DNA from 3 places in the Blastochloris viridis genome. Region 2 is predicted to be linked to each of the others. Evidence: riboswitches for the same ligand, from Rfam matches in the RefSeq annotation. Region 2 holds a riboswitch; each other region holds the start of a gene.

Region 1 (10,463 bases), 950 kb from region 2:
GAAGATCAGCGCGAACACCATTTCCGGAACGGTGCGGCAGACCTCGAAGAAGCGCTTGGTGGCAAAGCGCACCCACGCGCGGCCGGTGAGATTGCGCGCGGCAAAGAAGCACAGCGCAAAGCCGCCGAGCGCGCCCATCAACGTGCCCATATAGGCGATCAGCAGCGTCTCGCCGAGCATGACCAACCAGCGCCGCCAGCCCCAGAACCACTCGCCGACATCGGACAGCACGCCGGCGCCACCCTCGAGGTGGGCGAGACGGACGATGTAATCGCCGAAACGGTGGAGATTCACGACGAACTTGCCGACGTCGACTTCACCGACCAGGGCGGCAACGACCACGGCAACGATCAGTACGGTGGCGCCAAGCGTCGTCTGCCGGCGCTTGGCCGCGACCGCGGCGTCATAGCCACCCATCATCAGGGCGAGCCGGGCATCGCCCTGGCGGTGGATCGATGGGGCCATGACCTACACGCGGCAAGCGCATCATCAGGTTGCCGATGACCGCGTCGCGATCCCGGAAACACACGTCAACGGCGGCCCGGACCAGCCGGGCCGCCGCGGCGGAGAGCGGACCAGGGGTCAGGACCGCTTCTGCTTGCGCAGTTCGTCGACGAACTTGTTCAGTTCGACGATCGGCAGATACGCCGAGTGATCGATCGGCTGCCAGGGCTGGCGCTTGCCCTCGTAGATCTTGTCGAAAGCGTCCTTGTCGGCAGCGTATTTGAAGAAGGCGTCACGGATCTTGGCCTTCAGGTCCGCCGGCAGATCGGTGAGGTAGGCGAACGGCGAATTCACGATCAGGTCGGAGGTGAAGATGATGCGATAGTCGTCATACTTCGCCATGCCTTTGCGCTCCATGCGGCGCAGGCTGGACTCGTTGGCGTCGTTCCACCAGTTGGCGGCGGCATCCACCGTGCCCTGCTGCAACGCGATGACCGCGTTTTCGTGGCTGCCGGTGTAGACGACCTTGTCGAAGAACTTGTCGGGATCGATGCCCATCTTGTCGAGGGCAAAGCGCGGCACGTTGTTGCCGGAGGTCGAGTTGGGGTCGACCAGACCGAGGTTTTTTCCCTTCAGATCGTCGATCTTCTGGTAGGGCGAATCCTTGCGGACGTAGAACACCGAGTGATAGCCCTTGGTGCCGTCCTGGTTGACCTCGATGGCGAACGGCTCGGTCTTGACGCCGGTCATCGCGGCGCGGGCATAAGAGGCCGGGCCATAATACGCGATGTGGATGTTGCCGGCGCGCTGGCCTTCGATGATCGCGGCATAGTCGTTAGCGAGGCGCAGCGTCACCTTGGTGCCGAGCTCCTTCGACAGATACTCGGCGAACGGCGTCCAGCGGTTGGAGACGCCGGAGGCGTTCTCTTCCGGGATCAACGCGAAGACGAGTTCGGGGTATTTCGCCTTCCAATCCTGCGCAAGCGCAGCGTTGGCGCTGACGGCAAGCGCGGCGCCGGCAAGAATGAGCGAGCGTCGGTTCAACATCGTGGTCTCCTTGAGGGGGGCGGAACCGGGTCTTTACGCGGGAACAGCCAGCCCCGCCGGCACGTCGGCGGGAAGCTCGGCATCCATCACCTCGTCGGCTTCGAGGCCATAGAGGTCGCGGGCAACGTGGTCGGTCAGGCATTCGGGCGAGCCGTCGAACACCACCCGCCCGCCCGCCATGCCGACCAGGCGGTCGCAATAGCAGCGGGCGACGTCGAGCGAATGGAGGTTGCACAACACGGTGATGCCGTAGTGCTTGTTGATGCGCAAAAGCGCATCCATCACCGTTTTGGTGTTACGTGGGTCGAGCGAGGCGATCGGCTCGTCGGCGAGAATGATGCGCGGCTCCTGCACCAGCGCGCGGGCGATGGCGACACGCTGCTGCTGGCCGCCGGACAGGCTGTCGGCGCGCTGCGCCGCAATCTGAGCGATGTCGAACTGGTCGAGTGCGGACAGCGCGATTGCCTTCTCCTCGTGCGTCCACAGCTTGAGCATCGAGCGCCAGTTCGGCGTGCGCTGCAGCCGCCCCAGCAGCACGTTGGTGAGCACGTCGAGCCGGCCCACCAGATTGAACTGCTGGAAGATCATCGCGCAGTCGGCGCGCCAGCGATAAAGCCGGCGCCCGGACAGCCGCGTCACGTCGTTGCCATCGGCCAGGATACGCCCGGCGCTCGGCTCGGCGAGGCGGTTGATCATGCGCAGCAGCGTCGACTTGCCGGCGCCCGACCGTCCGATGATGCCGATGAAGCCGCCGGTCGAAATCTCCAGCGACACGTCGGCAACGGCGAACTTGTCGCCAAACCGTTTGGACACCCCGTCCAGAACCAGCACATCATCCTCCGCGGGAGGCGCCATCCGAACGCCGGCGAACGGGCAGGCGAATATCGGCGCAACCTTGCGGCAACCGGCCAGTCCGGCCTGAGGCGATCAGGCCGGCCGCTGACCGAGGCCGTTTCTTCACCGAGTCCTAGCCAGTCGGCACGACAGCGCGATGACGGCGCAACGGCGTGGGCAACGCCCGGCGAGGCGAAGCTTTGTCGGCAGCCGACCAGCCCATTGTCGTCGGTCGGTCACACGACCGTGGCAGGCATCTGATCGGGATCCGGGCAGTCGCCGCGCGGTCCTGCACGCCGTTCGCCGAGCGCCGCCGCGACGGCGGCATGCCCGGCGAGCCGACGGCCCTCCAGAGGCGAGACCTCCGATGACGCGCCCGTCCGACACCCCGCAGGTCGACCCGACCGCACAGATCCGCGACTGCCGGCTCGGCCACTACACCGCAGTCGGCGCCCGCACCAAATTGCTCGAGAGCACGCTCGGCGACTATTCCTACATCGTCAACGACGGCGAGGTCGCCTACACCACCGTCGGCAAGTTCTGCTCCATCGCCGCGATGGTGCGGATCAACCCCGGCAACCACCCGATGACGCGGGCGACCCAGTCGCATTTCACCTACCGCGCCTCGAGGTATTTCGCCGGCGAAGACGACGAGGCGTCCTTCTTCGAGTGGCGGCGCGGCTTTCCGGTCACCATCGGCCACGACGTCTGGATCGGCCACGGTGCCATCGTGCTGCCGGGCCGGACCGTCGGCACCGGCGCTGTGGTGGCGGCCGGTTGCGTGGTCACCAAGGACGTCGCCCCCTACACCATTGTGGTCGGCAACCCGGCGCGGCCGCTGCGCCGGCGGTTCTCCGAGACCCTCGCCGAGCGACTGGTGGCGCTCGGATGGTGGGAGTGGGATCACGCCCGCCTCCACGCCGCCCTGCCCGATTTCCGCGCACTGAGCGCCGAAGCGTTCCTCGACAAATACGAAGCCGCTGCTTACATCCCGGCCGAATGACCACACGTTACGCGCTTTATTTCGCCCCGCTCCACGACCGCGCCTTGTGGTCGTTCGGCTGCACCACCATCGGCTGGGACGCCGAAGCCGCTGCGGCTTTTCCGCCGCAACCGCCGACCTCCGCACTCGCCGCGGGCTGGGCCGAGGCGACCGCCGAGCCGCGCCGCTACGGCTTCCATGCCACGCTGAAGGCGCCGTTCGCGCTGGCTGAAGGCACGAGCATCGACGACCTGCTCGAGGCGGCGGCGACCTTCGCCGCCGCGCCGCGCGCCATTCCCGAGGTGCGCCTTGAGACGCGCGTCATCGCCGGCTTCGTGGCGCTGACACCGGCCGAGCCGAGCGAAGCGCTCGGCGCCCTCGCCGGCGACTGCGTGCGCACGTTCGACCGCTTCCGCGCCGCGCTGACGCCGGAGGATCGCGCCCGGCGCGCGCCGGAGCGGCTGTCGCCACGCCAACTCGGCTATCTCGACCGCTGGGGCTATCCGTTCGTGTTCGAGGAGTTCCGCTTCCACATGACGCTGACCGGCCGCCTGGCGCCCAAAGCCGCCGAGGCAGCGTGCCTCGCTCTCGCGAGCGCCCACGGTGCCGCCTGCGGCGAGGGGCCGGTCGAGATCTCCACCCTTGCGCTATTCGTACAATCCGCCCCCGACGCACGATTCCGCATCCTGTCGTCGTGGCCGTTGCGGAACGCGTGACCCGCCGCCGGCGGTTGGAACCTGAAACGCGGCAGCGGCGTTTGGTCCGGTTCGATCGCCGGGATCATGAGGTTGGATGCGATGACGAAGATCGATCGCCGCGCCGCGCTGACTGGATCGCTCACCCTCGCTGCCGCCGGCAGTCTCGCCGCGACCAAGGCACAAGGCCAGGCTGGAGCCGCACGCGAGGGAACCACCCTCGTCACGCCGGAGCCGCTATCGCAGGCACCCGGCTTCTACCGCTACAAGGTGGGCAGCCTCACCGTCACCGCGCTGCACGATGGCTTCTCCCTTCGTCCGCTCGACGCCTCGTTCGTACCCAACGCCGCGCTGGACGAGGTGACGCGGGCGCTGGCCGAGGCTTTCCTGCCGACCGACGCCGTCCCGCTCACCTTCACCGCGCTGCTGGTCGACACCGGCAGCCAGCGCATCCTGATCGACACTGGCACCGGCGGCCGGTTGGGCCCCACCAGCGGCCAGCTCGCCGCCAATCTGGCGGCAGCCGGCGTCGCGCCGGATTCGATCCAGACCGTGGTGATCAGCCATTTCCACGGCGATCACATCAACGGCCTCAAGACCGGGGACGGCGCGCTCGCCTTTGCCAAGGCCGAGGTGCTGGTGCCGCAGCCCGAGTGGGCCTACTGGATGGACGACGGCATGATGAGCCGCGCCCCCAAGCCGCTGGAGGGCAATTTCCGCAATGCCCGCCGCGTGTTCGGCGACATCGGCGAGCGGGTAAGGCGGTTCGAGTGGGGCCAGGAGATTGCCGGTGGCATCTCCGCCATCGACGCCCCCGGCCATACCCCCGGCCACACCGCTTTCCTGCTGTCCTCCGGGCGCGAGGAACTGCTGGTGCTGTCCGACACCGCCAACCATCCGGCGCTGTTCGTGCGCCATCCCGGATGGGCGGCGGTGTTCGACATGGATTGGGACACTGCGCGAATGACGCGCCGCAAGCTGCTCGACCGTGCCGCGGCCGAGCGGGTGCGCGTCGCCGGGTTCCATTTCCCGTTCCCGGCCAACGGCCACATCCTGCGCGAGGGCTCCGGCTACCGCTTCGTGCCGGTGCAGTGGTCGGCACAGGTGTGATCCCGCCATCAAGGCCGGGGCGTTTCGCCGTTTCCGGACACCGATTTGGCCGAAGCTGTTTCGGTGGATCGCGCCAAGACCTAGCGGAAACTTCCCATGCGGAAACATGGTGCCGGGCGGCATCGCTGATCTGCCGCCAGGCCGGCTTGCGTCCCGTCATCGGCATCCCATCTGGACGCCATGAGCACGACCCACCTGCATTGGACCGACACCTTCGACCCCGCCGATCCCTATGAGCGGGCTGCGCTGCAGCGGCTGTCGGTGCTGGCACAATTGCTCGACAGCGCGTTCGAGGTGCCCGGCACCAAGGTTCGGCTCGGGCTGGACGCCATGATCGGCCTCGTTCCCGGCATCGGCGACGCCATCTCGGCGGCGCTCGGCTCCTATCTGGTCTACGAGGCCCGTCAGCTTGGCGCGCCGAACCATCTGGTCGCCCGCATGGCCGGCAACGTGATGCTGGATTTCGCGCTCGGCGCAGTGCCCGTACTTGGCGACGCGGCCGATGTGCTGTTCCGCGCCAACAAGCGCAACATGGCGCTGCTGCAGCGCCACCTGGAGCGCAAGGCCCGCCGGCGCACCATCGACGGCACCGCCACCCGGCTGTAGCCGCCGCGCCGGCCCGCCATGGCCGCGGCCGGGCATAACGGTGGCAGAACCGTGGCCAAGCCTTGACAACACCTTAACGAAACTGCGAATTGGCCCTGTGCAGGTGGGCCGGTGCATCCGGCCCAGGGAACACGGTGAGGACGGCCGCGGAGCGGCTGGACGAATCCGAGGCTGCCCCCGCAACTGTGAGCGGTGAGCCAACCGTCGATACGCCACTGGAGGTCCAGCTCTGGGAAGGCGGCGGCAGGCGATGACCCGCGAGCCAGGAGACCGACCTGTGCGAGTCACCTTCCGGCGTGCGGGGCGCGCGGCCGGGGCGGTCTCTCCGCTCGGTGACAGTGGAACTGTCGCGGAGGGTCGGCCATGCGCCACGCCTTGAGCTTTGAACGATGCCAGCGCTGGGCGAAAGCCTGGGCCGCCGCGATTCCTGTCGATCTTCTGGCTCCCGGAGATGCGTCATGGCGGCGTCCGCCCGCTCGGCTTTGCATAGCTTTCTGCTTACGACCTCGTTGATCCCGCTCGTCGCACTGCCGGCGCTGGCGCAATCTGACAACGATCTGCCCGAACTCGTGGTCACCGCCAGCCAAGTGCCGGTGGAAGCCTCCAAGGTCGGGTCGGCGGTGACGGTGATTCGAGGCGACGAACTGCGTGCCAACGGCATCACCACGGTGCCCGACGCGCTGCGGCAGGTCGCCGGCGTCGCCGTCGGCACCACCGGCCCGCGCGGCGGCCTCACCGAGGTGCGCATGCGCGGCATGAAGCCGACCCACCTCATGGTGATGATCGACGGCGTGAAGGTGAACGGCGTCGACAACAACAGCTTCGACTTCGCCGGCTTCCTGGTCGACGACATCGAGCGCATCGAGGTGCTGCGCGGCCCGCAGTCCGGCGTGTGGGGCGCCGACGCCCAGGCCGGCGTGATTTCGGTGATCACCAAGAGCGGCCGCGGCCTGGCCAAGCCGGAACTCACCACGCGCGCCGAGATCGGCACCCGCAATTCGGGTGGCGCGGCCGCCTCGGCACGCGGCGCGGTCGGCCCGGTCTACGGCGCGCTGACGGTGTCGAACGAATCGACGCGCGGCTTCAACGTCTCGCGCTGGGGCTCGGAAACCGACGGCAGCCACGCCACCGTGGTGTCCGGCAAGGCCGGTGTCGACTTCAACGAGTATTTCAATCTCGAAGGCTCGGTCCACTGGATGGACCGTGCGACCAAGACCGACAATAGCGACTATGCCACCATCGGCTACCTGCCGGACTGGACGCCCATTCCGGCCAATCCGGCGACCTATGGCCGCGTGGTCGACAAGGCCGACACCTCGGCCTACGACAATTTGTCGGCGAGCGCGGTCGGCACGCTGAAGCTGTGGGATGGCCGCTGGACCCAGACCTTCGGCATCAAGTCCTTCGAGCACAATCTGGATTCGCGCTCGCCGGAGTGGGGCAACTATTTCTACAACGGCCAGCGCACCACGCTCGACACCAAGGGCGCACTGAAGTTCGAAACACCTTGGCTGGCCGGCGCCCAGAATACCCTCGCCATCGGCGCCGATTACCAGGACGAGGACTATCGTCAATCGGGCCCCTATGTCGATCCGACCTGGACCGCCGGCCTGTCGCGGTCGCAGACCGGCCTGTTCGCTGAGTATCTGCTCGATCTGCCGACCGGGCTCGCGCTCTCGACGGCGGTGCGCCACGACGACTTCGAAGTGTTCGAGGATGCCGATACTTGGCGCGTGACGGCCTCGCAGACGTTTTCCACCGGCACCCGGCTGCATTCCTCGGTCGGCACCGGCGTCACCAAGCCGACCTTCCTGCAGCAGTTCGGCAGCATTCCCGGCACCTTCGTCGGCAATCCTGACCTCAAGCCCGAGCAGTCGACCGGCTGGGATACCGGCGTCGAACAGACCCTGATCGACGGCAAGCTGTTCTTCGACGTCACCTATTTCTGGATGGACCTCACCGACGAGATCCGCACCGTCACCCTCGGCAGCGGCCTCAAAAGCGCGGTCAATTCGCCGATGAGAACCGAGCGCCAGGGCGTCGAAGTCGCGCTCAAGGCCGAGCCCCTGCCGTGGTTGTCGCTGGAGGGCACCTACACCTACACCGACGCCGATGCCTACGACACCGCCCAGCAGACCGTGCTCGGCGCCACCCGCATTCCGATGCACGCCGCCTCCGGCCGCGCCACGGTGAAGTTCGCCGATGGCCGCGGGCGCGCAACTGTAGCGGTGGTGTTCAACGGCTCGATGATGGACACATACTATGGCCTCAACACCGAGCGGGTCGAACTCGGGTCCTACACCCTGGTCAACGCGTTGATATCGTATGACCTGACGCCGCAGACCACGATCTACCTGCGCGCTGACAACATGTTCGACGAGACATACGAGGAGGTCTACTCGTACCTGTCGCCCGGCGCGGTGGTCTATGCCGGCCTCAAGGTCAAGCTCGGCGGCGAGGCCGAGCCGAAGGCGATCGCCGCCCGTTACTGACCGCTGCAGTCCTGCCGCCGCCCGGCGCGGCGGCAGGAACGCAGGACTGCCAGCTGCGCTTTTCGGGCTCCGCCGACCCGATCGAGCCGGCCAGCCGCTCAACGGACGGTCGACCGGGACCCACAACGATCGCAGAGAGGCGTCTTCACCGCTGCCCGCCGGCGAAAAGCCCCTCGCCCCGCGCCGGCGGTCGCCGCCGTCACTCGGCTGTTTCGGTGATGATCCAGGCGAGATAGGCCGGCTCGCCACCGGTCACCGGCACCACCACGATGGCTGGGGTCTTGTAGGGGTGGCGCGCCCTCACCGCCGCCACCACGGCGTCGGATCGCGTCGTGTTGGTCTTGACGATCATCACCGTCTCCTGGGCGCGTTCGACCACGCCCTCCCAGCGATAGATCGAGCGCATGCCGGGCAGGATGTTGACGCAGGCCGCCAGCGTCGCCTCGATCAACGCCAAGCCTGCAGCCTCCGCCTCCACGACCGAGGGCCACGTCGTATAAACGAGCGCCGCCTGTTCCATAGCTTTGTCTCCAGCGCTGGATGCTGCGATCGGAGGGGGGGACGGCCGCGGCACGGTGGTTTATGCAGGTCGCAACAGCCGAGTCTTTGCAGGAATTCCAGGCGCACCCTATGTTGGCGCAGTCTGAAAATGCTGGCTAGCCGCCGCAATGCACGAATCCCCTCGCCGTTTTGACAAGGTCGCCTTCGTCGGGAGCCCGGCTCCGGACGCTCAGGCGGCGCTCGCCCGTTTCGAGGCGCGCTATGGCCGCTGCGACCCCAACGACGCCGACGTCGTGGTGGCGCTGGGCGGCGACGGGCTCATGCTGCAGACCCTCCACCACGTCATGCACAAGGGAACCCCGATCTACGGCATGAATTGTGGTTCGGTCGGCTTCCTGATGAACGACTTCATCGAGGACGGCATCGTCGGCCGCCTCGCAGCAGCCGAGCCGACCATCATCCACCCGCTGGTGATGACCGCGCGCGACGGCGACGGCGCCATCCACATCGCCAATGCCATCAACGAGGTGTCGCTGCTGCGCCAGTCCTACCAGGCGGCCAAGTTGCGCATCCTGGTCGACGGCCGCGAGCGCCTCGCCGAACTGATCTGCGACGGTATCCTGGTCGCCACCCCTGCCGGCTCGACCGCCTATAACCTCTCGGCCCACGGGCCGATCCTGCCGCTCGACTCGCCGCTGCTGGCGCTGACGCCGCTGTCGGCGTTCCGGCCGCGGCGCTGGCGCGGCGCCATCCTACCCGACCGCGCCGAGGTCCGCATCGAGGTGCTGGAGGCCGACAAGCGCCCGGTGAGCGCGGCCGCCGACCACATCGAGGTCCGCAACGTCCGGGAGGTATCGGCGCGCATGGACCCGTCGATCTCTTTGACAATGCTGTTCGACCCCGGCCACAGCCTTGATGAGCGCATCCTGCGCGAGCAGTTCGGCACCTGATACCCGCGGCTGCTGAACTTGATCTTCCACCCACCCCGGCGCAACCCAGTCGGCCACCGGTTTTTCCCGCAAGCGCGTTTTCCCAGCGGAACGCTTCCGTCTCCACGGATCCTTAACGGTCGGTTGTTAGCCTGGATCAAAGTCCGGACAACGGCCGACGCATGTTCCACATTGATTTCAATCGACTCCGCTTTCTGGTGATCGACGACAATGCGCACATGCGGCGCATCGTCCGCACCCTCCTGCACGGTTACGGCGCCCGCGAGGTCTATGAGGCCGAGGACGGCGCCGCTGGCCTTGAGGCGTTCACCTCCTACACGCCCGACATCGTCATCACCGATTGGGCGATGCCGATCTTCGACGGTCTCGAACTGACGTCGATGATTCGCCAGCCGGGCGCGAACGCCAATCCCTACGTGCCGATCATCATGTTGACCGGCCACAGCGAAAAGCGCCGCGTCATCGAGGCGCGCGATTCGGGGGTCACGGAGTTCCTGTGCAAGCCGATTTCGGCACAGGCCCTTTACCAACGAATCCTCAATGTGGTGATCAATCCGCGCCCGTTCATCAAAACCAAGACATTCTTCGGTCCTGATCGTCGGCGGAACGTCAACCCGAACTATGTCGGCCCGGAACGCCGCAAGGGCGGCAAGGCCGAAGTCATCAAGGCCCAGCCGCTGCTCGACAAGCTGCGCTCGCCGACCTGAGATCGAAGACCATGACCAACGCCAAGCCCGACGCCAGCGTGACCCCGTTCCACGATCACGACGTGATCGTGCCGAAGAAGAACCTCAAGTCGTTC
Region 2 (10,463 bases):
GCGAGGACCCCGCCAATGCCACCTGCAGCACAATGGCATCGACCGCCTCGAACGGCGAGCCATCGGCGTCACGTGCCGAGAATGCGGTGGCGTTGACGATCACCTCCGGCCGGATGTGCTGAAGCTCCCGACGCAGCCAGCGGTCGGTGGCCGCCGCCTTGAGGCTGTCGACGAACACCCCGACCGGCCGGACGCCGCGCGCAGCGAACTCCGTCATCAGCCGATCGACCGGTTCAAGGTCGTCGGCAAGGACGAAGGCGCGGTAGAACACCACAAGCGCGCGGGGCGCCTCGCCGGGCACCGGCGGCTTGACGGGACGCGCATCAGGATCGCCGGGGAAATAGCCATGGGCCGGCAGCGCCGCCACCGCCGGCAGTGGCGCAGCGGAAAAGCCCGCGGCGCGTGACAGTTCGGCGAGTGCGGCCTCCGCCGCCCGCGCGCCGCCGATGTCGCACAGCGCCTGAAGCCGCCGCAGCACCGCGACGGGCAGGTTGGAGGCGTCGTCCAGCCGAGGATCGGCGCGGCCGTCGCCTGGCACGATCGCGAGCTTGATGCCGCGGGCGTCCGCCACTGCCCGCACCTGCTCGACGCCATAGCGCCAGTAATCGAGCCCGCCGAGCAGGCGGATCAGGATTGCGCGGGCGTGAACAAGCGTGTTCTCAACATAGAGATCAACCGACAGCGGATGCGCGAGGCGAGCAAGATTGGCGAGCCTCAGCGAGGGCAGCGTGGAGCATCCGCCCACCTGATCGGGCGGGTCGGATGCTCCACGCGTCTGTTCTATCGCATTTTCTCTCGCAAAACCGGTATCCACTTTTGCGGAAATAGCTCGCGCACGGCCGGCCTGCCAGCCGGCGGCAAAGGCGCAGAGGTCACTGTCGGCGAACGACAGCACGACAAGATCGGCCGGCGATTGCCTCAAGTCCTCGGCAACCGCCGCCTCTTCCAGCCCGTGCGTCTCGCGCAGCAGGATGTGCATCAGGCCTCCTGCAGCACCCTTGTCACCGCAGCGTGGTCGAAGCCCTTCTCGCCGATCACGACGAGGCGCGAGGCGCGAGCCTCGTGCGGCGCCCAGGCGCGGTCGAACTGCGCCCGCACCCGCGTGCCGACGCCTTGCACCAGCAGCCGCATCGGCTTTCCCGCCACCGCCACATAGCCCTTCGCGCGCAGCACGCCGTGGTCGCGGGCAACGGCCTCGACCTTGGCGACGACGGCCTCGACGCTCGAATGCGCGGGCAGCGTCACGTCGATGGTCTCGAAATCGTCGTGGTCGTGGGCGTCGTGGTGCTCGTGGTGGCTCGGGCGGGCGTCGAGGTCCTGTTCCGCCGCAGCGTTGATGCCGAGAACGATGCGCGGGTCGACCCGGCCTTCGGTTGCCTCGATCACCGGGATGCGGCGCGGGCTCTCCGCCTGAATGATGTGGTGGGCCCTGGCCAGCGCCTTGCTCTCGACGAGGTCGACCTTGTTGAGGATGACGAGGTCCGCACAGGCGACCTGGTCCTCGAACACCTCCCCGAGCGGGGTGTCGTGGTCGACGCTGGCATCGGCCCGGCGTTGCGCCTCGACCGCCTTGAGATCGGGGGCAAATCGGCCGTCGGCGACCGCCTCCGCATCAGTGACGGCGATGACGCCGTCAACGGTGATGCGGGTGCGCAAATCCGGCCAGTCGAACGCCTTGAGCAGCGGCTTGGGCAGCGCGAGGCCGGAGGTTTCGATCAGGATGTGCTGCGGCGGCTCCGGGCGCGCCAGCAGCGCCGAAATGGTCGGCACGAATTCGTCGGCGACCGTGCAGCACAGGCAGCCATTGGTCAGCTCGACGATGGCATCCTCGGGGCAGTTGGCGTCCGAGCAGCCCTTCAGGATCTCGCCGTCGACGCCTACGTCGCCGAACTCGTTGACCAGGATGGCGAGCCGCCGCCCGTGAGGCGCTGTGATGAGATGGCGGATCAGGCTGGTCTTTCCGGATCCGAGAAAGCCGGTGATGATGGTGACGGGGATCTTCTCGATCGACATGGGGGCTCCTAGCTTTGCCGGGCGATACGCGGACCGTGCGCGATATCTCTTTGGCCGTCATCGACGGCCTGGACGCGCCCCTCTATCAGGCGGACGCTGCGGGTTGCCACGCTGCGGCGAAACAGCGGGTCATGGGAAACGATGATCATGGCCTGCGGCAGCCCATGGAGGATGCCAATCAGGCGCTCGCGGGTCGGCTCGTCGAGGGCGTTGGTCGGCTCGTCGAGCAGCAGCACCTGTGGCTCCATCGCGAGCACTGCCGCAAGCGTGACCAGCCGCTTCTCGCCGCCGGACAGCTTATGGGTGACACGGTCGCGAAGGTGTGACAGCCGCAACTCGTCGAGGACACGCGCGACGATGGCGGCGGCCTCACCCCGGCTGTGGCCAGTGTTCAGCGGACCGAAGGCGACGTCCTCGGCCACGGTGGGACAGAACAACTGGTCGTCGGGGTCCTGAAACACCAGCCCGGCGCGGCAGCGAACCTCGTGGAAATCGCGTTCGGCACGGCGCTCGCGCCCGAACGCGACCACGGTTCCGACCTGCGGCAGCAGGAGGCCGACCAGGATCTGCAGCAGCGTGCTCTTGCCGGCGCCATTGGCGCCTTCCAGGCACAAACGCTCACCGGTGGCGAGCGCAAGATCGGCGCCGCTCAGCACCTCCGGCTGGCCGGGATAGGCGAACGAGAGGTTCCGCGCCTCAAGCAACAACGCCACCGCAAGCCTCCAGCACGATGAGACCGAGTGTCAGACCGGAAAACACGGCCGCGAACGCAACGTCGCCCGCCGTCAAATTCCCGCCCGTTTCGAGCGACAGCCGGCCGGAAAAGCCGCGGCAGCGCATGGCATTCAAGATCCGCTCGGAGCGCTCCAGCGCCCGCACCAGCATCATGCCGATCAGATAGCCGAAGCTGACATAGGTGTGCCGCGAATTGGTCGGCCGAAAGCCGCGCGCGCGCATGGCGGTGCGCAGCCTTTGGTACTCCTGATCGAGCACATCGACATAGCGCACGGTGAACAACAGCAGGTGCACCAGCCGTTCCGGCATGTTGAGGCCACGCAGCGCACGCGCCAGCACGGTCGGCTCCAACGTCGACAACAGCGCCATCGCCATCATCACCACGGCATTGGCCTTGAGCGCGATGGTGGCAGCCCGGCCCAGACCCTCCCATGATGCGGCAAAGCCGACCAGCTCGAACGCCGGCGTGCCGGGCACGGTAAACGGCAGCATCGCGATCATCACCACGATGAAGCTATCCATCGCCACCACACGGCGAAGGGTGCGACCGACCGGCAACCGCGCCAGCAGCATCGCCACGACCGCGCCGGCCAGAGCGAGCGCCAGCACGTCAAGACGCGCCAGCACCACAACCACGATGGCGAACGCCGCCACCGCGACAATGCGCAGCCGCGCATCACGACGCGCGATCGGCCCATGGCCGATCGCAGGATCGAGCAAGCCCACGGTGGCGGCGGACCTCACGACGCGCCCCATCACGGCGCTCGTGGGCGGCGGCGGGCCGCAACGAAGAACCATAGCCCGAACAGCCCGACGATGTAGCCGATGCCGCCGAGAATGGTCTGGAGATCGTTCTTTTCCTTGTAGGCGATGAGTTCGCGCCGCAGCGGACGGATTTCGTTACGGATCAACTCGGCAAGCTCGCTGCGCTCGACTTCGCTCAACGCCGCAGCATCGGCCGTCGCCGGCGTGACCGCGCTCGAGATCGCAGCATTCTGAGCTTCGACAGCCGCCGGCGAGCCTGTCGGTTCGGATATGCGACTTCCGCCCTTCGCCAGCGACGCCGGCAACTCGGCCTTCTCAAGCCGGATCTCGGCGACATGGCCGGCGCCGAGGTCGGCGCGGAAGATGTGAGTGACCGCAGCCTGCGGCTCGAACACGAACGTGCCGTCCTGCTTGGTGCGAACCTCGCCGAGCTTGGCGCCGTCCTCGCCGAACACCTCGACCAGCACATTCCTGGCTGGCTCGCCATCGGAGAAGCCGATCTCGCCTTCGATGCGCTCGCCGCTGGCATAGACGCCGGCCACCACCTTGTGCGCCAGCGCCGGCGCGTGGCTGCTGAGCGCCAGCGACAGCGCCAGAACGAGGGTTGCTGCAATGTTGTGCATGATCGCGATCCTATCGGACGGTCGCCGGGGATGAGAACAGTTCCGGCTTGACCCGCCGCGCCAGCAGCACCGCCGCGCCGGTCAGCAACGCCTCGATGGCCATCACCGGAAGGTGCGCAAAGAACACGAGCTTGGCGGCCGGGATGAACTCGTCGCCAGAGGCGGCGAGCGCGATGCCGACGGCGAGCGTGGTGAACGCGATCGCCAGCGCGCCACCGACCGCGCCCCAGATCGCCGCCACGGCCGGCGAGCCGGCGACAATGCCCGGCCGGCAAAGGTAGAACACCAGCACCGCCGGCAGCGCGATGTTGAGGGTGTTGACGCCGAGCACGGTCAGACCGCCGAAGCCGAAGAACACCGCCTGCAGCAACAGCCCGACGAACAAAGCCGGAAAGGCCGCCCAGCCCAGCACCAGCCCGGCAAGGCCGTTGAGGATGAGGTGGACGCTCGATGGCCCGATCGGAACGTGGACGAGCGAGGCGACGAAGAACGTCGCGCTGAGCACCCCGGCAGCCGGAATCTTGTCGGTCGGCATCTGCCGCAAACCGATCCCTACTCCGACCACTGCGAGCGCGGTGCCGGCTGCCACGACGGGCATCGACAATGCGCCATCGACGATATGCATGTGACCACCCTCTCAGGCCGTAATATCGAGCCTCGCCCACCCGTGGCGGCGCGAAAACCGTGTCAGCGTTTTAAGTCGTGCGGGATGGCAGGGGCCGACCGCGCCATCCCGCTCCGCCTCATTTCACGTCGTAGGCACGCACCCACAGCACCGCGTCTTGCGACAGCGGCTTGCCGTCGTGCTGCTTGGCCGAGCCGCTGCCGAGCGCGGCGAAGCCCCAGAAGCCGGCCTTCGGGAGGCCGAAGGTGAACACGCCGTTGGCGTCGGTAATGGCGACCACCGCGCCGCCGGGGGGCGGCGATGCCTTCGCCTTGCCCGGTTTGCGGGCGGCGATGTCGGGCTCGGCCGCGAGGTATTCGATCTCGATTTCCGCGCCGGCGACCGGCTTGCCCTCTGACAACACCACGCCGGAAAACGTGGAGCCGGCGAGGATATTGGTCGGCTTGTTGAGCGGCACGATTTCGGTGGCGAGTCCGACCGGCTCGTTCCAACCGCCCGGCACACCGCCCTGGTTCACGAACGATTTGGTGATCTGCTGGATGAACTTGCCTTCGCTCTTTTCCAGGTAGGGCGCCGGCACCAGCACGAAGATGTAGTCGCCGAGCCGCCGCACCGGCACCTTGGCCTCGAAGCCAGCCGCAGCATTTTCGGCGCCGCGAAAGCTGATCGGGGAGAGCTTGGCAAGAAGGTCCGTCTTCTCACCCTTGTGGATGACGAAGAACTCCAGCGGCTTGCCCATGTCCATGGCGTGACCGTTGGCGAACGGATGCCAGAATGCCAGCAGCAGCGGAATCTCGCCGGCCTTCTCGAGATTGACCTCCGGCGTATAGACGAGCTGAAAATGGGCCTTGGCGGGAGTCGCGGCGCATGTCGCCAGCGCAGTCGCCGCCAATGCGGCTTTCAAAACCTTCACGATAAAAGTCCCCCAACGCGGGCCGCGTCGCGGCCCTTGCACCGAAAGGAGACGCTTGGGAGATCAGCGGCGCACACGGACGATCAGCGCCCGTGGTGCTGCACGACGCTCACCCCGGCGTCCGACGACAGTCCGCTCGCGTATGAGCGGGTGTGGCAGGTCTCCTGGCTCACGGGTCATCAGGTCGCCGAACCTTCCCAGCCCGTCCGGGCCAGTGGTCGTTCTCGGCGATCTTCACCGCTTACAGTTGCGGGGGCAGCCTCGGATTTGCCGCGCAAGCGCGACGCACCGCGTTCCCTTTTCATCCCGTCCGGAGTCGCCGGAGCGGGAACCACATCTCAACGTAGCCAATAAACTCGAGGATGTCGACAGCGCCGCCACAATTTTCAGCGCGCCTTTCAGCGCGCCGGCAAACTACATTAAAATAAAACAACACCCCAGCGGCGCAGATCAACGTGCCGCCGGCCCTGAATACGGACGTACCGAACGGAAACAGCAAAAAAACAGCCGCGTAACCTTCGCTCGTTTTACGGCGGCCGCCGGATCGCAGGCCGCCGGCCGCACGCTGCGCCGCGAATGGCCGTGCCCGGCCCCGTCCACGGAGCGCTTGAGTTCCTGCGTTGGGATCTGAGCCGTGCCGGCCCGAACGGCCGGTTCGGGCACCAGCGCCGGCTGTCGCCGCCGCCATCGGCGGAAAGCCCGCCACGCGGAACCCGCGCCGATGCGCACGCTTCACCGGGAGCACCGCGCGCTGGGCGCGATTCGTTCCCGGCCAGCCGATATCGGGCAACGCGAGCTGTCATTTTCGGCGCAACCCCTCGAATTCAGGACTGGGCCGAGCGGGCGCATGCAGGAGAAACCACCGGCGGAACGCGCGGGACTCGCAAGCGCACCACCGGGACACCCCGCCCAGGGACGATATGATGTCGCGGCAGGTCTCCTGGCTCGCGGGTCTCAGCCTTCGTCCGGTCTTCCCAGGGTTCGTTACCCCAGTGACTCGACGTGGACGTCGGCTCGCCGCTCACAGTTGCGGGGGCAGCCCCGGATTTGCCGATTCCTTCCGGAGATTCGGCGCGCCGGATTCCCTCTTAGCTCCGGGCCATCAGGCTCGCAGAACCACGACGCCGGGAATGTGCCCCCCGCCGCGAGCCCAAGTCAACCATCCTGCAGCCGGAACGGGCACTACCATGTCGGCGCCCGGCTCGGGCATCCGCCAATCCGGCAAAGCCGAGTGGGAGCCGTAAGCTCCTACGCTGCCGAGATTATCGACCGAAAAATCGGCTCGCCTTTGCGGAAGGTGCTCTAAATCACGTAATCGAAGGCGTCGTAGGCGTCGCGGTCGAGGGTCTGGTCCATGGCCGACGCCGGATCGGGACACCCAGCCGGCCCCACCGGCCGCGCCGGCACGCCCGCCACCGTGGTGTTGGCCGGCACCGGGCGCAGCACCACCGAGCCGGCGGCGACGCGGGCGCAGCGGCCGATCTCGATATTGCCGAGGATTTTGGCGCCGGCTCCGATCAAGACGCCGCGTCGGATCTTGGGGTGGCGGTCGCCGGTCTGCTTACCGGTACCGCCGAGCGTGACGCCCTGCAGAATCGAAACGTGATCCTCGATCACCGCGGTGGCGCCGACCACAAGGCCAGTGGCGTGGTCGAGAAAGATGCCCTCGCCCATCGGCACCGCCGGGTGGATGTCGGTCTGGAACACCTCGGACGACCGGCTCTGCAGATAAAGCGCAAAGTCGCGCCGGCCGCTACGCCACAGCCAATGCGCCAGACGGTGGGTCTGGATGGCGTGAAAGCCCTTGAAATAGAGCAGCGGCTCGATCGCCCGCGTCGTCGCCGGGTCGCGATCCAAAACGGCCCTGAGGTCGGCGCGCACCGCCTGACCGATCGCCGGATCGGCAGCAAACGCCTCGCTGAAGGCGTCATAGAGCAGCCGATCGGGCAAGGACGGTCCGGCGAGCCGCCCCGACACCCGCCGCGCCGCCGCATCCTCGACCGAGGTGGCGTGAAAGACCGTCGGAACGACCAGCCCGCCAAGCTCCGGCGAGGCACGCAGCACCGCTTCGGCTTCCTCCCGTACCGCGGGCCACAGCACATCGTCGCCCGTCGGCAAGGATCGCACCGTCGCGACGAACGGTCTCGGCGTCATTTGCATCACACCGCTCCCACGGCAACGAGTTCGTACACACGCTTTGCGGAAAATCGCATCAAATTCCCGGAAACGACGTTGTCGAAAATCCTCGCTCGAAACGGGGATGTTCGGCAAGCAGACTCCGGTTGCGAACCTGATCGGGCCGCAATACTGCACCATCGAGCCGCAGCGCACTGGTTTCGTCAAGAAAACGCCATGCCATTTTGCTGCGCCTGCTTAGGTTTCCGTTCTACCGGACGTCGCAGTCACAGATACGAAATTCTCCGGCCGTCAGACGCCACGATCGCTGCGGCGCCTCGCCGCGCCGGCACTGCCGAGCGCGCTCTCCGCAGCGCTGCCGAGGCATGGCTTCGAAATGTCAGGGAGCGCTCCTGTCGCGTGGGTTCTTCGTCGCCGGCGGCACCGGCAATGCGGTGGTGGCCTTGATGCGCTCCATCGCAAACCGCGAGGTGACGTTCTTCAGCGGCACGACGCTGATCAGGCGCTTGTAGAACTCGTCATAGGCCGCCATGTCCGCCACCACCACCCGCAGCATGTAATCGACGTCGCCGGCCATGCGGTAGACGTCCATCACCTCCGGGATCGCGACGATGGCACTGGCAAAGGTCTCCAGCCATTCCTTGGAGTGGTCGCCGCTCTCGATCGACACGAACACGGTGAGGCCGAGGCCGATCTTCTCCGGCGACACCAGCACCGCGATCAACGCCGTCGGCACCGTGCCTGCGAAGAAAGAGCCCAGCGCGACAACGCCGAAGCGGCTGAGGCCGGCGGCGAACAGCTTGTGCGAGTTGCCGTAGCGCACCTTGTCGATGACGACATGGTCGCCAACCTTCAGCAGCGTCCACAGCGTCGCCGAGATTGCGCAGTCTAGACATTCGAGACGTCACGACCGTGCCGCCCATTTCGGAAGACATTGCGCCACGGCTCATTTGGCGGTAGCCGCGGAGGGCTTTGGTGCGCAGAGGGAGACTCGTGCTTCCAGCTGGCGCAGCGCAGCCATTTCATTCTTCAAGGCGGCGAAAAAGAGAGAGCATCGCCCCACGCACCTTCACTGTCAGCCGCCCTTCACCGTCAGCCGCGCGTCAGCGCGCCGGCGTTGCCGAGCACACTGTGCCGTCGATGACGCCACGGGCCTTGAGATCGGCGATCTCGTCGGGGCCGAGACCAAGCAGTCCGCTCAACAGCGCCTCAGTGTCGGCGCCGAGCAGCGGCGGCGACCGGCGATAGGACACCGGCGTTTCCGACAGCCGGATGGGATTGGCCACGACCTTGACCTCGCCCGCCAGCGGATGCGGGATGGTGGCGGCAAGGCCGCGATGGCGCACCTGCTCGTTCTCGAACACCTGGTCGAGGCGGTTGATCGGGCCGCACGGTACGCCGGCCGCTTCCAGCGCGGCGATCCAATCCGGGGTGGTGCGGGTGGCCATCACCAATCGCAGCCGCGCGACCAGGTCGTCGCGGTTGCGCACCCGCTCGACATTGGTCGCGAAGCGCGAGTCGTCGGCGAGTTCCATGCAGCCGGCGGTGGCGCAGAAGCGTCGGAACTGGCCGTCATTGCCGACGGCGAGGATGACATGGCCATCGCGGGTGGCAAACGCCTGGTAGGGTACGATGCTGGGATGGGCATTGCCCATGCGCTTCGGCACAACGCCGCCCACCAGATAGCTACTGGCCTGGTTGGCCAGCACCGCGATCTGGACGTCGAGCAACGCAAGGTCGATGTGCTGGCCCTGGCCGGTGCGATCGCGATGGGCCAGCGCGGCCAGCACCGCCACCGTGGCGTAGAGCCCGGTGAACACATCGGCGAGCGCCACCCCCACCTTCATCGGTTCGCCGTCGGCGTCCCCGGTCAGGCTCATCAGCCCGCCCATGCCCTGGACCAGGAAGTCGTAGCCGGCACGGCTCGCCAGCGGGCCGTCCTGACCGAAGCCAGTGATCGAGCAATAGACCAGGTTCGGCCGCACCGCGCGCAAGGACGGATAGTCGAGGCCATATTTGGCAAGGCCACCGACCTTGAAGTTCTCCAGCACCACGTCGCACTGCGCCGCCAGCCTGCGGATCAGCGCCTGCCCCTCGGGATGGGTGAAGTCGACGGCAAGCGACTGCTTGCCGCGGTTGGCGGCGATGAAATAGGCGCTCTCGCCGGTGTCGTTGCCTGCGGCATCGCACAGGAACGGTGGCCCCCAGTGGCGGGTGTCGTCGCCCTCGCCCGGTCTCTCGATTTTGATGACCTCGGCCCCGAGGTCGGCCAGCATTTGGCTTGCCCAGGGACCGGCCAGCACCCGGCTGAGGTCGAGAACACGAAGATGCGACAGCGCCCCGGTCATCCCCGCCTCCGCTTTATGCCGAGAACGCCTGTAGCCCGGTCTGGGCCCGGCCGAGGATCAGGGCGTGGACGTCCTGGGTGCCCTCGTAGGTGTTGACCGTCTCCAGATTGACCATGTGGCGGATGACGTGGAACTCGTCGGCGATGCCGTTGCCGCCGTGCATGTCGCGGGCGACGCGGGCAATATCGAGCGCCTTGACGCAGTTGTTGCGTTTGATCAGCGATACCCCCTCCGGCGCCCAGGTGCCTTCGTCCATCATTCGGCCCACCCGCAGCGCCGCCTGCAGCGCCAGCGTGATCTCGGTC
Region 3 (10,463 bases), 1.8 Mb from region 2:
CCCTCGCGCAAGGTGGGCGCGGCGCCGGCGCCAAAGTTCGCCAAGGTCAAGCATCATGTGCCGATGCTGTCGCTGCAGAACGCCATGAGCGAGGGCGAGGCGGTGGAGTTCGTGGCGCGGATGCGGCGCTTCCTCGGCGTTGCCGACGACGCCCGGCTGGCCATCACCGCCGAGCCCAAGATCGACGGCCTGTCGTGCTCGCTGCGCTATGAGGGCGGCCGGCTGGCGGTGGCGGCGACGCGCGGCGACGGCTTCGAGGGCGAGGACGTCACCGCCAACGTCCGCACCATCAGCGACGTGCCGGAGCGGCTGCACGGCGACGCGCCCGCCGTGTTCGAGGTGCGCGGCGAGGTCTATCTGTCCCACGCCGACTTCGCCGCCATCAATGCCCGGCAGGCGGCGGAGGGCAAGCCCGCCTTCGCCAATCCGCGCAATGCTGCCGCCGGCTCGCTGCGCCAGCTCGATTGGCGCATCACCCAATCGCGGCCGCTGAAATTCTTCGCCTATGGCTGGGGCGAGGTGTCCGGCGATCTGCCGGCCGCCACCCAGTTCGGCATGGTCGCGGCGCTGAGATCATTTGGCTTTGCCACCAACGATCTCACCACGCTGTGCCACTCGGCCGAAGAGCTTTTGGCGCACTATCGGCTGATCGAGAGCCAGCGCGCGAGCCTTGGCTACGACATCGACGGCGTGGTCTACAAGGTCGACTCCATCGAGTTGCAAAACCGGCTCGGCTTCGTGTCGCGCTCGCCACGCTGGGCGATCGCCCACAAGTTCTCGGCCGAGAAGGCGACCACGCTGGTCAAAGCCATCGACATCCAGGTCGGCCGCACCGGCGCTCACACCCCGGTGGCAAAGCTTGAGCCGGTCACGGTGGGCGGCGTGGTGGTGCAGAACGCCACCTTGCACAATGCCGACGAGATCGCGCGGCTCGGCGTCCGGGTCGGCGACACCGTGGAGATCCAGCGCGCCGGCGACGTCATTCCCCAGGTGGTGCGGGTGATCGAGGACGCGCCGCGCGGCGAGGCGCCCTATGCGTTCCCCGACGTGTGCCAGTGCGAGCTGAAGACGCCGCTGGTGCGCGAGGAACTGGCGTCGGGCGAGGCCAGCGCGGTGCGCAGATGCACCGGCGAGTTCGCCTGCCCGTTCCAGCGCATCGAGCACCTTCGGCTGTTCGTGTCGCGCCGCGCCTTCGACATCGAGGGATTGGGGGAAAAGCAGATCGCGTTCTTTTTCGAGGATGCCGATTTGCCGGTGAAGGAGCCGGCCGCCATCTTCACCCTGGCGCGGCGCGATGCGGCGAACTTCAAGAAGCTGAAGGACAAGGACGGCTTCGGCACCACCTCGGTGAAGAACCTGTTCGCTGCCATCGAGGCGCGGCGCACGGTGGCGCTGGAGCGCTTCCTCTACGCCCTCGGCATTCGTCATGTCGGTGAGACCACCGCGCGCCAGCTCGCCCGCGCCTATGGCTCCTGGACCGCGTTCTGCGCCGCCGCCGAGAAGATCGCGGCGGGGGATGAGGCGGCGCGGGCGGAGATGGATGCCATCGACCAGATCGGCGATGCGGTGGTGGGCGCGGTCGCGGCGTTCTTCGCCGAGCCGCACAACCTCGGCATCGTCGAGAACCTGGTGGCGGAAGTCACCATCCTTGATGCCGAGCAGCCTCGCTCCGAAAGCCCGGTGGCCGGTAAGACCGTCGTCTTCACCGGCACGCTGGAAAAGATGACGCGGGATGAGGCCAAGGCGATGGCCGAGCGCCTGGGCGCCAAGGTGGCGGGCTCGGTGTCGGCCAAGACCTCCTACGTTGTTGCCGGCCCCGGCGCCGGCTCCAAGCTCGACAAGGCGAAAGGCCTCGGCGTCGTAGTGCTGACCGAGGACGAGTGGTTCGAGCTGATCGGCGAGACGCGCTGATTTCCGTCAGCTGTTTGGTGAGCCCGGCTCATCCAATGGAGCGGCCGAACACCGCGTCGCCAAGGATGATGTCGGGTTACATCAGTGGCCCTGATGAGCGACCATTCTCGGCCTCATGCTGAGGAGGCTGCGAAGCAGCCGTCTCGAAGCATGGGCCGGGCAGGCCGAACCTCAGGACGCGTATCAGGCGATGTGGCCGTGGCGGATGGCCTCGGCCACCGCCTGGGTGCGCGAGCCGGCGCCCAGCTTGCGCATCGCGGCGTTGAGGTGGGCGATCGCGGTGAATTCGCTGATCAACAGCCGGTCGCCGATCTGGCGGGAGGTGAAGCCTTCCGAGCACCACGCCAGGCACTCGCGCTCGCGCGGGGTCAGCGGACCCGGCTCGCTCGCGGTCGGCAGCCCGGCGGCGGCGGCGTGCAGCGCCGGGGCGACCAGCTCGATCACCGCCGATTCCGTCGGCGAGAACGCCTCGTGGCGGTAGATCACCACGGCGCCGACCGGCCGGCCGAAATGGCGGATCGGCACGCCGACGAAATGACGCCCGGCGCCTTCCTTCACGGTTTGCAGCCGGCGGGCGGCGATGAGGTCGGGCGTCGCATCCGCCAGCACGGTGTCGGAAAACAAGCCGGGCGACCGCCGCATCACCAGCACGGTGGGGTCGGTCTCGAACCAGCGAGCGCCGAGATAGTCGTGCAGCAGCCCCTCGGGCCAGGTGCTGGCGAGCACCGTGCCGGTGCCGATGCCCCGTCCGGGCTGCGGCAGGCCGGCCATCGAATAGCGCTCGAACGGCGCCATCCGGTGCAGCGCCGCGAGGTGGGCCGACAACAGCCTCCCACCCTCGCTGCCCGCTTGTGGGGCGGCGAGGATGGCGGCAACCTTCTCGGCAACGACGCCGCACGCCTGCATAATTACGGATGATATTTGATTGGCGGCGTTTTGCAACCTTTCGGCGAAACGCGGGCGTCGCCCACGAGGCGCCGCCGGCGTCCCGCCGTCAGCGGAACACCACGGTCTTGGTCCCGTTGGGCAGCACGCGGTGCTGGGTGTGCCAGCGCACCGCGCGCGACAGCACCCGGGTCTCGATGTCGCGGCCGATGGTGATCAGCTCGTCCACCGTCAGGGTGTGGTCGACCCGCTCGACGTCCTGCTCGATGATCGGGCCCTCGTCGAGGTCCTTGGTGACGTAGTGGGCAGTGGCGCCGATCAGCTTCACGCCGCGGGTGTGGGCCTGATGGTAGGGCATGGCGCCCTTGAAGCTCGGTAGAAACGAGTGGTGGATGTTGATGGCGCGCCACGCCAGCGCTTCGCACAGCTTGGGCGACAGGATCTGCATGTAGCGGGCGAGCACGATCAGGTCGATCTTGAGGTCGTCGACCAGCTTGATGATCTTGTCCTCTTGCTGGGCGCGGGTCTCGTTGGTCACCGGCAGATGGTAGAACGGAATGCGGTGCCAGCCGCTCATCTGCTCAAGGTCGCGGTGGTTGGAGATGATCGCCGGAATCTCGATCCGCAGGCTGCCGCTGAGGTAGAGATACAGCATATTGTTGAGGCAGTGGCCCTGCTTGGAGACCAGCAGCAGCACGCGGTCCTTGCGGCGCTCGTCGTGAAAGCCCCACTTCATCGAGAACTTGCTGGCGATCGGCGCGAACTTCGGGGTCAGATCGGCGAACGACAGCCCCGGCGGCAGCAGGAACGCCGTGCGCATGAAGAACTGGCCGGTCTCGATGTCACCGAAGTGCGACGACGAGGTGATGAAGCACTCGTGATGGGTCAGAAATCCGCTGACCTCCGCCACCACGCCGATGCGGTCGGGACAGGAGATCGTCAGCGTGAACTGCGGTTGCGCCGGCTCGGAAGAAGCCTGCACGATCTGGGACTGCGGGAGCGGTAACTGCATAATCGCGTGTCCGTACTCGAAGCCGCCGGGTTAGCGGGCGGGATCGATGCAACGGAACCCCGGGGGTCGGGCTCTGCCGCGTCGAGGGATGGAGTCGCGTATCATCGACGAGCAGAACGCGCCTGGGGCCGACCTCGGCGCGGCAATGCCCGCGGCCACGGATTAGCACTCTCCGCGGCCGCTGGCACCCGGATTTCGCCCGGCATACGCATCATGACCGAGACCATGATGTCGCGCCGGCGGTATTTGCGGCGAAACGCCGGGGGCCTGCGTGCCGTTTTTTGGCAGGGCGGAGACCGGGGTCAGGTCAGCGTGCCCGTGGTGTCACCGATGGCCTCGGGCGAGCCGGGCGCTGCGGTGACGGGACGCGGACGCGGCGGGGCGCCAAAGCCCGGACGTGCTCCGAAGCCCGGCCGACCGCCACGAGCGTCACGCGCCGGGCGCTTGGGCGCCGGCAGCAGACCTTCGCGCTGGGCCTGCTTGCGAGCGGCCTTGCGCATGCGACGAACGGCCTCGGCCTTTTCGCGGGTCTTGCGCTCGGAGGGCTTCTCGTAGGCCCGCCGCTGCTTCATCTCGCGGAAGACGCCTTCCCGCTGCATCTTTTTCTTGAGGACTTTGAGGGCTTGTTCGACATTGTTGTCGCGGACGAAAACCTGCAAACGATGTTCCGATCTTTGGGTTGTGCTGCGCGGCCAGCCGGGTACGACGGCGGCAGCCTGGGAAATGCGGTTGCTTATCACGTCCGGCGGGCAACGCTGCGAGAAAACGCGGCCTGCCGCCGAAAATTCGCCATTCTACCTACTCCAGGGTGTTCCTCTGCGAGGAAACCCTTGTGGCTCGGGCCGCCAGCGCCTATATCCCCGCCGGTATCGAACTTTGGCCGGACGATCGGGCCGTTCCGCCCAGGCTTAGCCGGGCGCACGTTCTCAAGTCTTTCCAAACATCGACGAACCTGGAGTTGCGGAACGCGCGCTGTTCTGCGATCACGTGCACCTGACTGGCGGAGGAGACACCACATGATTACCGGCACCGTGAAATTCTACAACGACCAAAAGGGCTATGGCTTCATCCGTCCCGACGACGGCAGCAAGGACGTGTTCGTCCACGCCACTGCGCTCGAGCGTGCCGGCATCCGCGGCCTCGCCGAGGGCCAGAAGGTGACCTTCGACACCGCCGAGGACCGTCGCACCGGCAAGGTCGCGGTCAACAACATCCAGCCGGCGTGATCGCCGGCGGCCCGGCATGCCTTGAGGGTCGGGCCGCGGCTGTTGCGCGACGGATCTGACGCAAGGGAACTTGCGTAACGGATTTTCCGCGGAGGCCTGCCCTGACCCAGGGCGGCGCTGAGTGCGCGCGGAGAAACTCCACAGTCGACTCACAACGGCCGCGCCCGGTTACCGGGCGCGGCCGTTGCCGTTTCGACCGGGCGATTGACGGCGCCGGCCCGGCCGGGTTAGCTGGCGGCATAGTTCCAGCATCCCGGAACACGGTGAAAATCCGTGGCGGACCCGCCGCTGTAATCGGGGACGCCGCTTCGACGGCGAGAGCCAGCCACTGACGGGGACCACCCGGTCGGGAAGGCGCGAGGCGGCGGTCGATCCGAGAGCCAGAAGACCTGCTGGAACGTCAGATCGGGCGAAATCCGATGGCAAAGGGTTTCGGCAGTCCCGCGTGCGCTTGCGCGCGGCCGCTGCCGAACGCCCGGTCGCCAACATGGAGCCCGAGGAATGGACCACACCGCCACTGCCACCACCCGCCCCGCCGCCGCTCAGCCGGCGCCGCGCCCCGCCGTCATCGCCATCCGCAAGAGTTGCGACAGCGAGGGCACCGGCCTGTCGCACTTCGTGCTGATGGACAAAGAGGCTTTGAAATGAACGCGCCGTTCGATCCGACGGCGCTCGGGACGGCCCCCTCGCGGGGCCGTTTCGTCAACAGCGGCATGGGGCCTCAGCTTCAGCCCTACGACATCGGCCACCCCACCCATATCGCGCTGATCTCGCCCGACACCGCGTTCTGGGCGCTGATCGCCAAGGACCAGCTCGCCGACACCCTGGCCGGCGGCGCGCTGCTCGAAGGCTATCGCGCCAGCGCCGACGCCTTCGGCCGCGAGATGGCGGCGCTCAGGTTCGGGCTCAAGCCCTCGGCGGTCTATGTCAACGCCACCGAGCGCTGCAACCTCAACTGCACCTATTGCTACATCCCGGCCGAGATGCGGCGGGACGGCACCGACATGGATGCGCCGACCCTGCTCGACGCACTGTCGCGGCTCGAGCGCTATTTCCGCCGCCACATGCCGGAGGGGCGCAAACCGCAGATCATCTTCCACGGCGCCGAGCCGATGATCGCGCGGGACGCCATCTTCCAGGGCATCGACGCCTTCAAGGACCGCTTCCGCTTCGGGGTGCAGACCAACGCCACGTTGCTCGACGACAAGGCTATCGCCTTCCTTACCAGCCGCGGCGTCGGCATCGGCCTGTCGCTCGACGCCCCGGTCGCGGCGATCGCCGACCGCACCCGCGCGAACTGGAGCGGCGCCGGGGTCTATAACAAGGTGGTCGAGGCGATCGAACGGCTGAAGGGCTATCCGGCCTTCAACGTCATCTGCACCATGAGTTCGCAGAACCTGGACCAGCTCGATGCCATGGTCGAGTTCCTGCACGCCCGCGAGGTGCCGGCATGCATGCTCAACGTCATCCGCTGCACGCTGCCCGGCGCGCGCACGGTGCGGCCCGACGATGCGCCGCTGGCCGAGGCGTTCATCGCCGCGCTGGAGCGCAGCCACGCGCTCTATCGCCAAACCGGCCGCAAGCTGGTGGTGGCGAACTTCGCCAACATCCTGATCGGCATCCTGGCGCCGACCGCGCGGCGGCTGATGTGCGACATCTCGCCGTGCGGCGGCGGGCGGGCGTTCTTCGCGTTGGTGCCGAACGGCGATCTGTTCCCGTGCAGCGAGTTCATCGGCCTGCCTGAGTTCAAGGGCGGCAACCTGTTTGCCGACGACATCGACGAGGTGCTGGCGCAGCCGGCCTTCACCAAGGTCTCCGGCCGCAAGGTCGAGGACATCGCGCCGTGCCGGGGCTGTGCCATCCGCCATTTCTGCGGCTCGCCGTGCCCGGCCGAGGCGCACGAGATGAACGGCGGCATGGATCGCACCGGCGCCTATTGCGAGTTCTACGAGGAGCAGACGCGCTACGCCTTCCGGCTGATCGCCGAGGGCCGCCACGCCGACTTCCTGTGGGACGGCTGGGACGACGGCACCGAGACGGTGTTCGACGCAGCTCGGCTGGGCTGTTGACGTCCGCCGCATCATCCCGGCCGAAGCGCAGCTTCGTGCCGGGATCGGGTGCGGCAGGGAAACGATACTGAAAACGGTCCCGGCTCGGCGCTTCGCGCCGTCCGGGATGGACGAAATCGAACGGCTGCCTGAATTGGATTGAAGGCCCCGGTGTTTTGAGCCGAGTCGCTTTGCCAGCGCGGCGTTCGGGTCTATCGCAGGGCCGATGTCCATTTGGCGGATAATTGCTGGATGATCGGCCGCGTTGTTCTCAGCCTTCTCGGCATCCTGCTGCTCGTTTGGGGCCTCGGCACGCCGCTGGTGGCGATGTTCGGCGCCGAGGCTGAGGGCCGCGTCACCCACGTCCGCCGCCAGGGCGGCGAGCGCGGCGAGGCGGTGCCCAACCGCTACACCTACGCCATCGCCTATGAGTTCCGCTTGCCGGACGGTACCACCGCCGAGGGCGTCACCCAGCGCGTGGGCGATGCGTTTTCGCCCCGCCTTTCCGAAGATGGCCGCCCGCTCAAGGTGCGCTACCTGCGGCATTTTCCGCGCATCAGCACGCTGGGCTGGCGGTGGGAGAACGCGATCGAGAACCTGATCGTTGGCGCAGTGGGAGGCCTCCTGATCGTGCTGCCGTGGCGCAGGCGAAAGGTGGCCGCAACGCGGGCGTGCCGTCAGGCGTGACGGGGCGTTGCTGCTTTGAAGCGTCTTCGAGCTTCGTCATCCCGGCCGAGCGCAGCGAGAGCCGGGATCGGGTGCGGAAGGGGCGCGATACTGAAAACGATCCCGGCCAAGCGCCGGATGCGGGGCATCCGGCGCCCGGCCGGGACGATGACCTCGTCCGCTGCAATCCGTCCCAGCGCCGCGGCTTCAGACTCGGCGCGCTGCGCTCAGCTCATCAGCCGCGGCATCGCCGGCTCCGCGGGGCCGGCGATCTCGGCGCGGATGTCGATGATGGCGTTCTTCCCGTCGACCCGCACCACGGTCGGGCAATGGCCGCGAGCCTCCTCGGCGGTCATGTCGGCGAAGGTGGCGAGGATGACGAGGTCGCCCGGCTGGTTGCCGTGCGCCGCCGCGCCGTTGATGCAGATGACGCCGGAGCCGCGCGGCCCGTCGATGGCGTAGGTGACGAGGCGGGTGCCGCGCGTCACGTTCCACACGTGCAGTTCCTGGTTCGGCAGCATGCGCGCGGCGTCCATCAGGTCGGCGTCGATGGTGCAGCTGCCCTCGTAATGAAGGTCGGCGTGGGTGATGGTGGCGCGATGGATCTTCGACCAGAACATCCGCAGGTGCATGGGGGCGCCCTTCAATCTATCTTTCGCCGTGCCGCTTACCACGCCAGCGGCGTGCCGTCATAGTTGAAGAAGCTGCCGGTCTGCGCCAAGGTCAAGGCGTCGATGGTGGCGATCAGGTTGCGGGCCGACTCGGCCACCGCCAGCGGCGCCTGCGGCCCGCCCATGTCGGTCTTGACCCAGCCCGGATGCACCGCGGCCACCGCGATGCCGGCGTCCTTCAGCTCCAGCGCCAGCGCCTGCATCACCTTGTTCAGCGCGGTCTTGGAGGTGCAATAGGCGACGTCGCCCGGCATCGGCCGCGCCAACTGCCCCATGATGCTCGAGATCATGACGATGCGCGGCTTGATGCCGGCCTCAAGGTTGGACACCAGCGCCTGCGACACCCGCAGCGGGGCCAGGGTGTTGACCGCCAGCGTCCGGGCGAACCCTTCGAAGTCCATGTCGAGCGCGCCCTGGCGCTCGGGGCCGTGGATGCCGGCATTGTTGATCAGCACGTCGAGCGGCTGACCGGCGATGGCATCGGCCAGCGCATCGACGGAGGCCTGATCGGTGACATCCAGGCGGTGAAGGGTAACCTGGCCGGGGTGTTTGCCGGCCAGCACGGCGAGAGGGTCGACGTCCGGGTTGCGGGCGCAGACGAACACGCGCTCGCCGCGCAGCACCAGCTGCTCGACGATGCCAAGGCCGATGCCGCGATTGGCGCCGGTGATCAGATAACTGGCCATGGGAGCCTCCTTACGCTCAGCATATGGGGCGGGTGGCGGCCGCAAGCCAGGCCGCGGTCTGCGCATCGACCAGCGGGCCGATCTCGGCGGCGACGCGGCCGTGGTAGGCGTCGAGCCAGGCGATTTCCTCCGGCGTCAGCAGGGCGGGCTCGACCAGCTGGCGGTCGATCGGCGCCAGCGTCAGCGCCTCGAAGCCGAGCAGCGGCCGCTCGCCGCCCGCGGGGGTCGGCACCTCGCGCACCAGCTCCAGGTTTTCGATGCGGATGCCGTAGGCGCCGGCACGGTAATAGCCCGGCTCGTTGGAGAGGATCATGCCCGGCTCGAGCGCGGTGTGGCCGAGGCGGGAGATGCGCGCCGGGCCCTCGTGGACCGAGAGGTAGCTGCCGACGCCGTGGCCGGTGCCGTGGTCGAAGTCGAGCCCGGCCGCCCACAGCGCCCGCCGTGCGAACGGGTCGAGCTGGGCGCCGGTGGTGCCGGCCGGAAACACCGCGGTGGCGATGGCGATGTGGCCCTTCAGCACCAAGGTGAAGTGGCGGCGCATGGCGGCGGTCGGCGCACCGATGGCGATGGTGCGGGTGATGTCGGTGGTGCCGTCCTGATATTGGCCGCCGGAATCGACCAGCAGGATGCCGGGCTCGACCCGACGGTTGGTCGCGGTGGTGACGCGGTAGTGCGGCAGCGCCGCGTTCGGCCCGGCGCCGGCGATGGTGGGGAAGGAGATGTCGCGCAGGAGCCCGCTGTCGCGCCGGAAGCTCTCCAGCGCCTCGGCCACCGCGACCTCGGTGAGTTGGCCGGCCGGCGCCTCGCGATCGAGCCAGGCCAGGAAGCGGACGATGGCGGCGCCGTCGCGGCGGTGGGCGGCCTTGCTGCCGGCGATCTCGACCGCGTTCTTGACCGCCTTCAGCCGGGCGATCGGGTCGGCCCCGACGTCGGCGATGCCGCCGGCGCGCTCGACCACGCCGGCAAGCCGGTCGGGGGCGCTGTCGCGATCGAGCCGCACGGTGGCGCCGGTGGCCGCCAGGATCGAAAGCTGGGTCTCCAGCTCCGCCGGCTCGGCGAGGCTTGCCACCTCCGCCAGCGCGGCGCGAACGTCGCCGGCGAGCTTGCGATGGTCAAGGAACAGCTGCAGCTCGCCCTCGCACGGGATCATCGCCCAGCCCAGCGGCAGCGGGGTGTGGGCGACGTCGCCGCCGCGGATGTTGAACACCCAGGCCAGGGCGTGCGGGTCGGTCACCAGCAGGCAGTCGGCCCGGGCCTCGGCCAGGGCGGCGCGGACGCGGTCGAGCTTGGCGCTCGCGGCTTCGCCGGCAAATTCGAGCGGGTGGAGCACGACCGGCGCGCAGGGCGACGCCGGCCGG

The links. Region 2 has a riboswitch for cobalamin ahead of BVIR_RS10300 (DUF4198 domain-containing protein). Riboswitches for the same ligand answer to the same signal wherever they lie in the genome.
Region 1: another riboswitch for cobalamin. It lies ahead of BVIR_RS06175 (TonB-dependent receptor plug domain-containing protein); the one in region 2 lies ahead of BVIR_RS10300 (DUF4198 domain-containing protein).
Region 3: another riboswitch for cobalamin. It lies ahead of cbpA (modified peptide precursor CbpA); the one in region 2 lies ahead of BVIR_RS10300 (DUF4198 domain-containing protein).

The regions. Positions count from the first base shown of each region.
Region 1 is NZ_CP012946.1:1,390,625-1,401,087, reverse strand. It holds gene phnE (phosphonate ABC transporter, permease protein PhnE) at 1-465, opposite strand, end outside; gene phnD (phosphonate ABC transporter substrate-binding protein) at 583-1,491, opposite strand; gene phnC (phosphonate ABC transporter ATP-binding protein) at 1,525-2,322, opposite strand; gene BVIR_RS06195 (DapH/DapD/GlmU-related protein) at 2,693-3,328, shown strand; gene BVIR_RS06190 (DUF1045 domain-containing protein) at 3,325-4,023, shown strand; gene BVIR_RS06185 (MBL fold metallo-hydrolase) at 4,105-5,112, shown strand; gene BVIR_RS06180 (DUF4112 domain-containing protein) at 5,293-5,718, shown strand; cobalamin riboswitch at 5,803-6,011, shown strand; gene BVIR_RS06175 (TonB-dependent receptor plug domain-containing protein) at 6,177-8,210, shown strand; gene cutA (divalent-cation tolerance protein CutA) at 8,410-8,730, opposite strand; gene BVIR_RS06165 (NAD kinase) at 8,879-9,661, shown strand; gene BVIR_RS06160 (response regulator) at 9,823-10,368, shown strand; gene BVIR_RS06155 (Hpt domain-containing protein) at 10,380-10,463, shown strand, end outside.
Region 2 is NZ_CP012946.1:2,342,281-2,352,743, forward strand. It holds gene cobN (cobaltochelatase subunit CobN) at 1-979, opposite strand, end outside; gene cobW (cobalamin biosynthesis protein CobW) at 979-2,013, opposite strand; gene BVIR_RS10280 (energy-coupling factor ABC transporter ATP-binding protein) at 2,022-2,726, opposite strand; gene cbiQ (cobalt ECF transporter T component CbiQ) at 2,710-3,504, opposite strand; gene BVIR_RS10290 (hypothetical protein) at 3,504-4,136, opposite strand; gene cbiM (cobalt transporter CbiM) at 4,147-4,761, opposite strand; gene BVIR_RS10300 (DUF4198 domain-containing protein) at 4,880-5,674, opposite strand; cobalamin riboswitch at 5,812-6,025, opposite strand; cobalamin riboswitch at 6,588-6,810, opposite strand; gene cysE (serine O-acetyltransferase) at 6,977-7,834, opposite strand; gene BVIR_RS10310 (Lrp/AsnC family transcriptional regulator) at 8,190-8,633, opposite strand; gene BVIR_RS10315 (CaiB/BaiF CoA transferase family protein) at 8,914-10,158, opposite strand; gene BVIR_RS10320 (acyl-CoA dehydrogenase) at 10,172-10,463, opposite strand, start outside.
Region 3 is NZ_CP012946.1:449,577-460,039, forward strand. It holds gene ligA (NAD-dependent DNA ligase LigA) at 1-1,911, shown strand, start outside; gene BVIR_RS02040 (helix-turn-helix transcriptional regulator) at 2,095-2,817, opposite strand; gene purU (formyltetrahydrofolate deformylase) at 2,906-3,808, opposite strand; gene rpsU (30S ribosomal protein S21) at 4,111-4,467, opposite strand; gene BVIR_RS02055 (cold-shock protein) at 4,825-5,034, shown strand; cobalamin riboswitch at 5,290-5,423, shown strand; gene cbpA (modified peptide precursor CbpA) at 5,536-5,682, shown strand; gene cbpB (peptide-modifying radical SAM enzyme CbpB) at 5,679-7,103, shown strand; gene BVIR_RS02065 (DUF3592 domain-containing protein) at 7,335-7,769, shown strand; gene panD (aspartate 1-decarboxylase) at 7,976-8,395, opposite strand; gene BVIR_RS02075 (SDR family oxidoreductase) at 8,416-9,105, opposite strand; gene BVIR_RS02080 (aminopeptidase P family protein) at 9,122-10,463, opposite strand, start outside.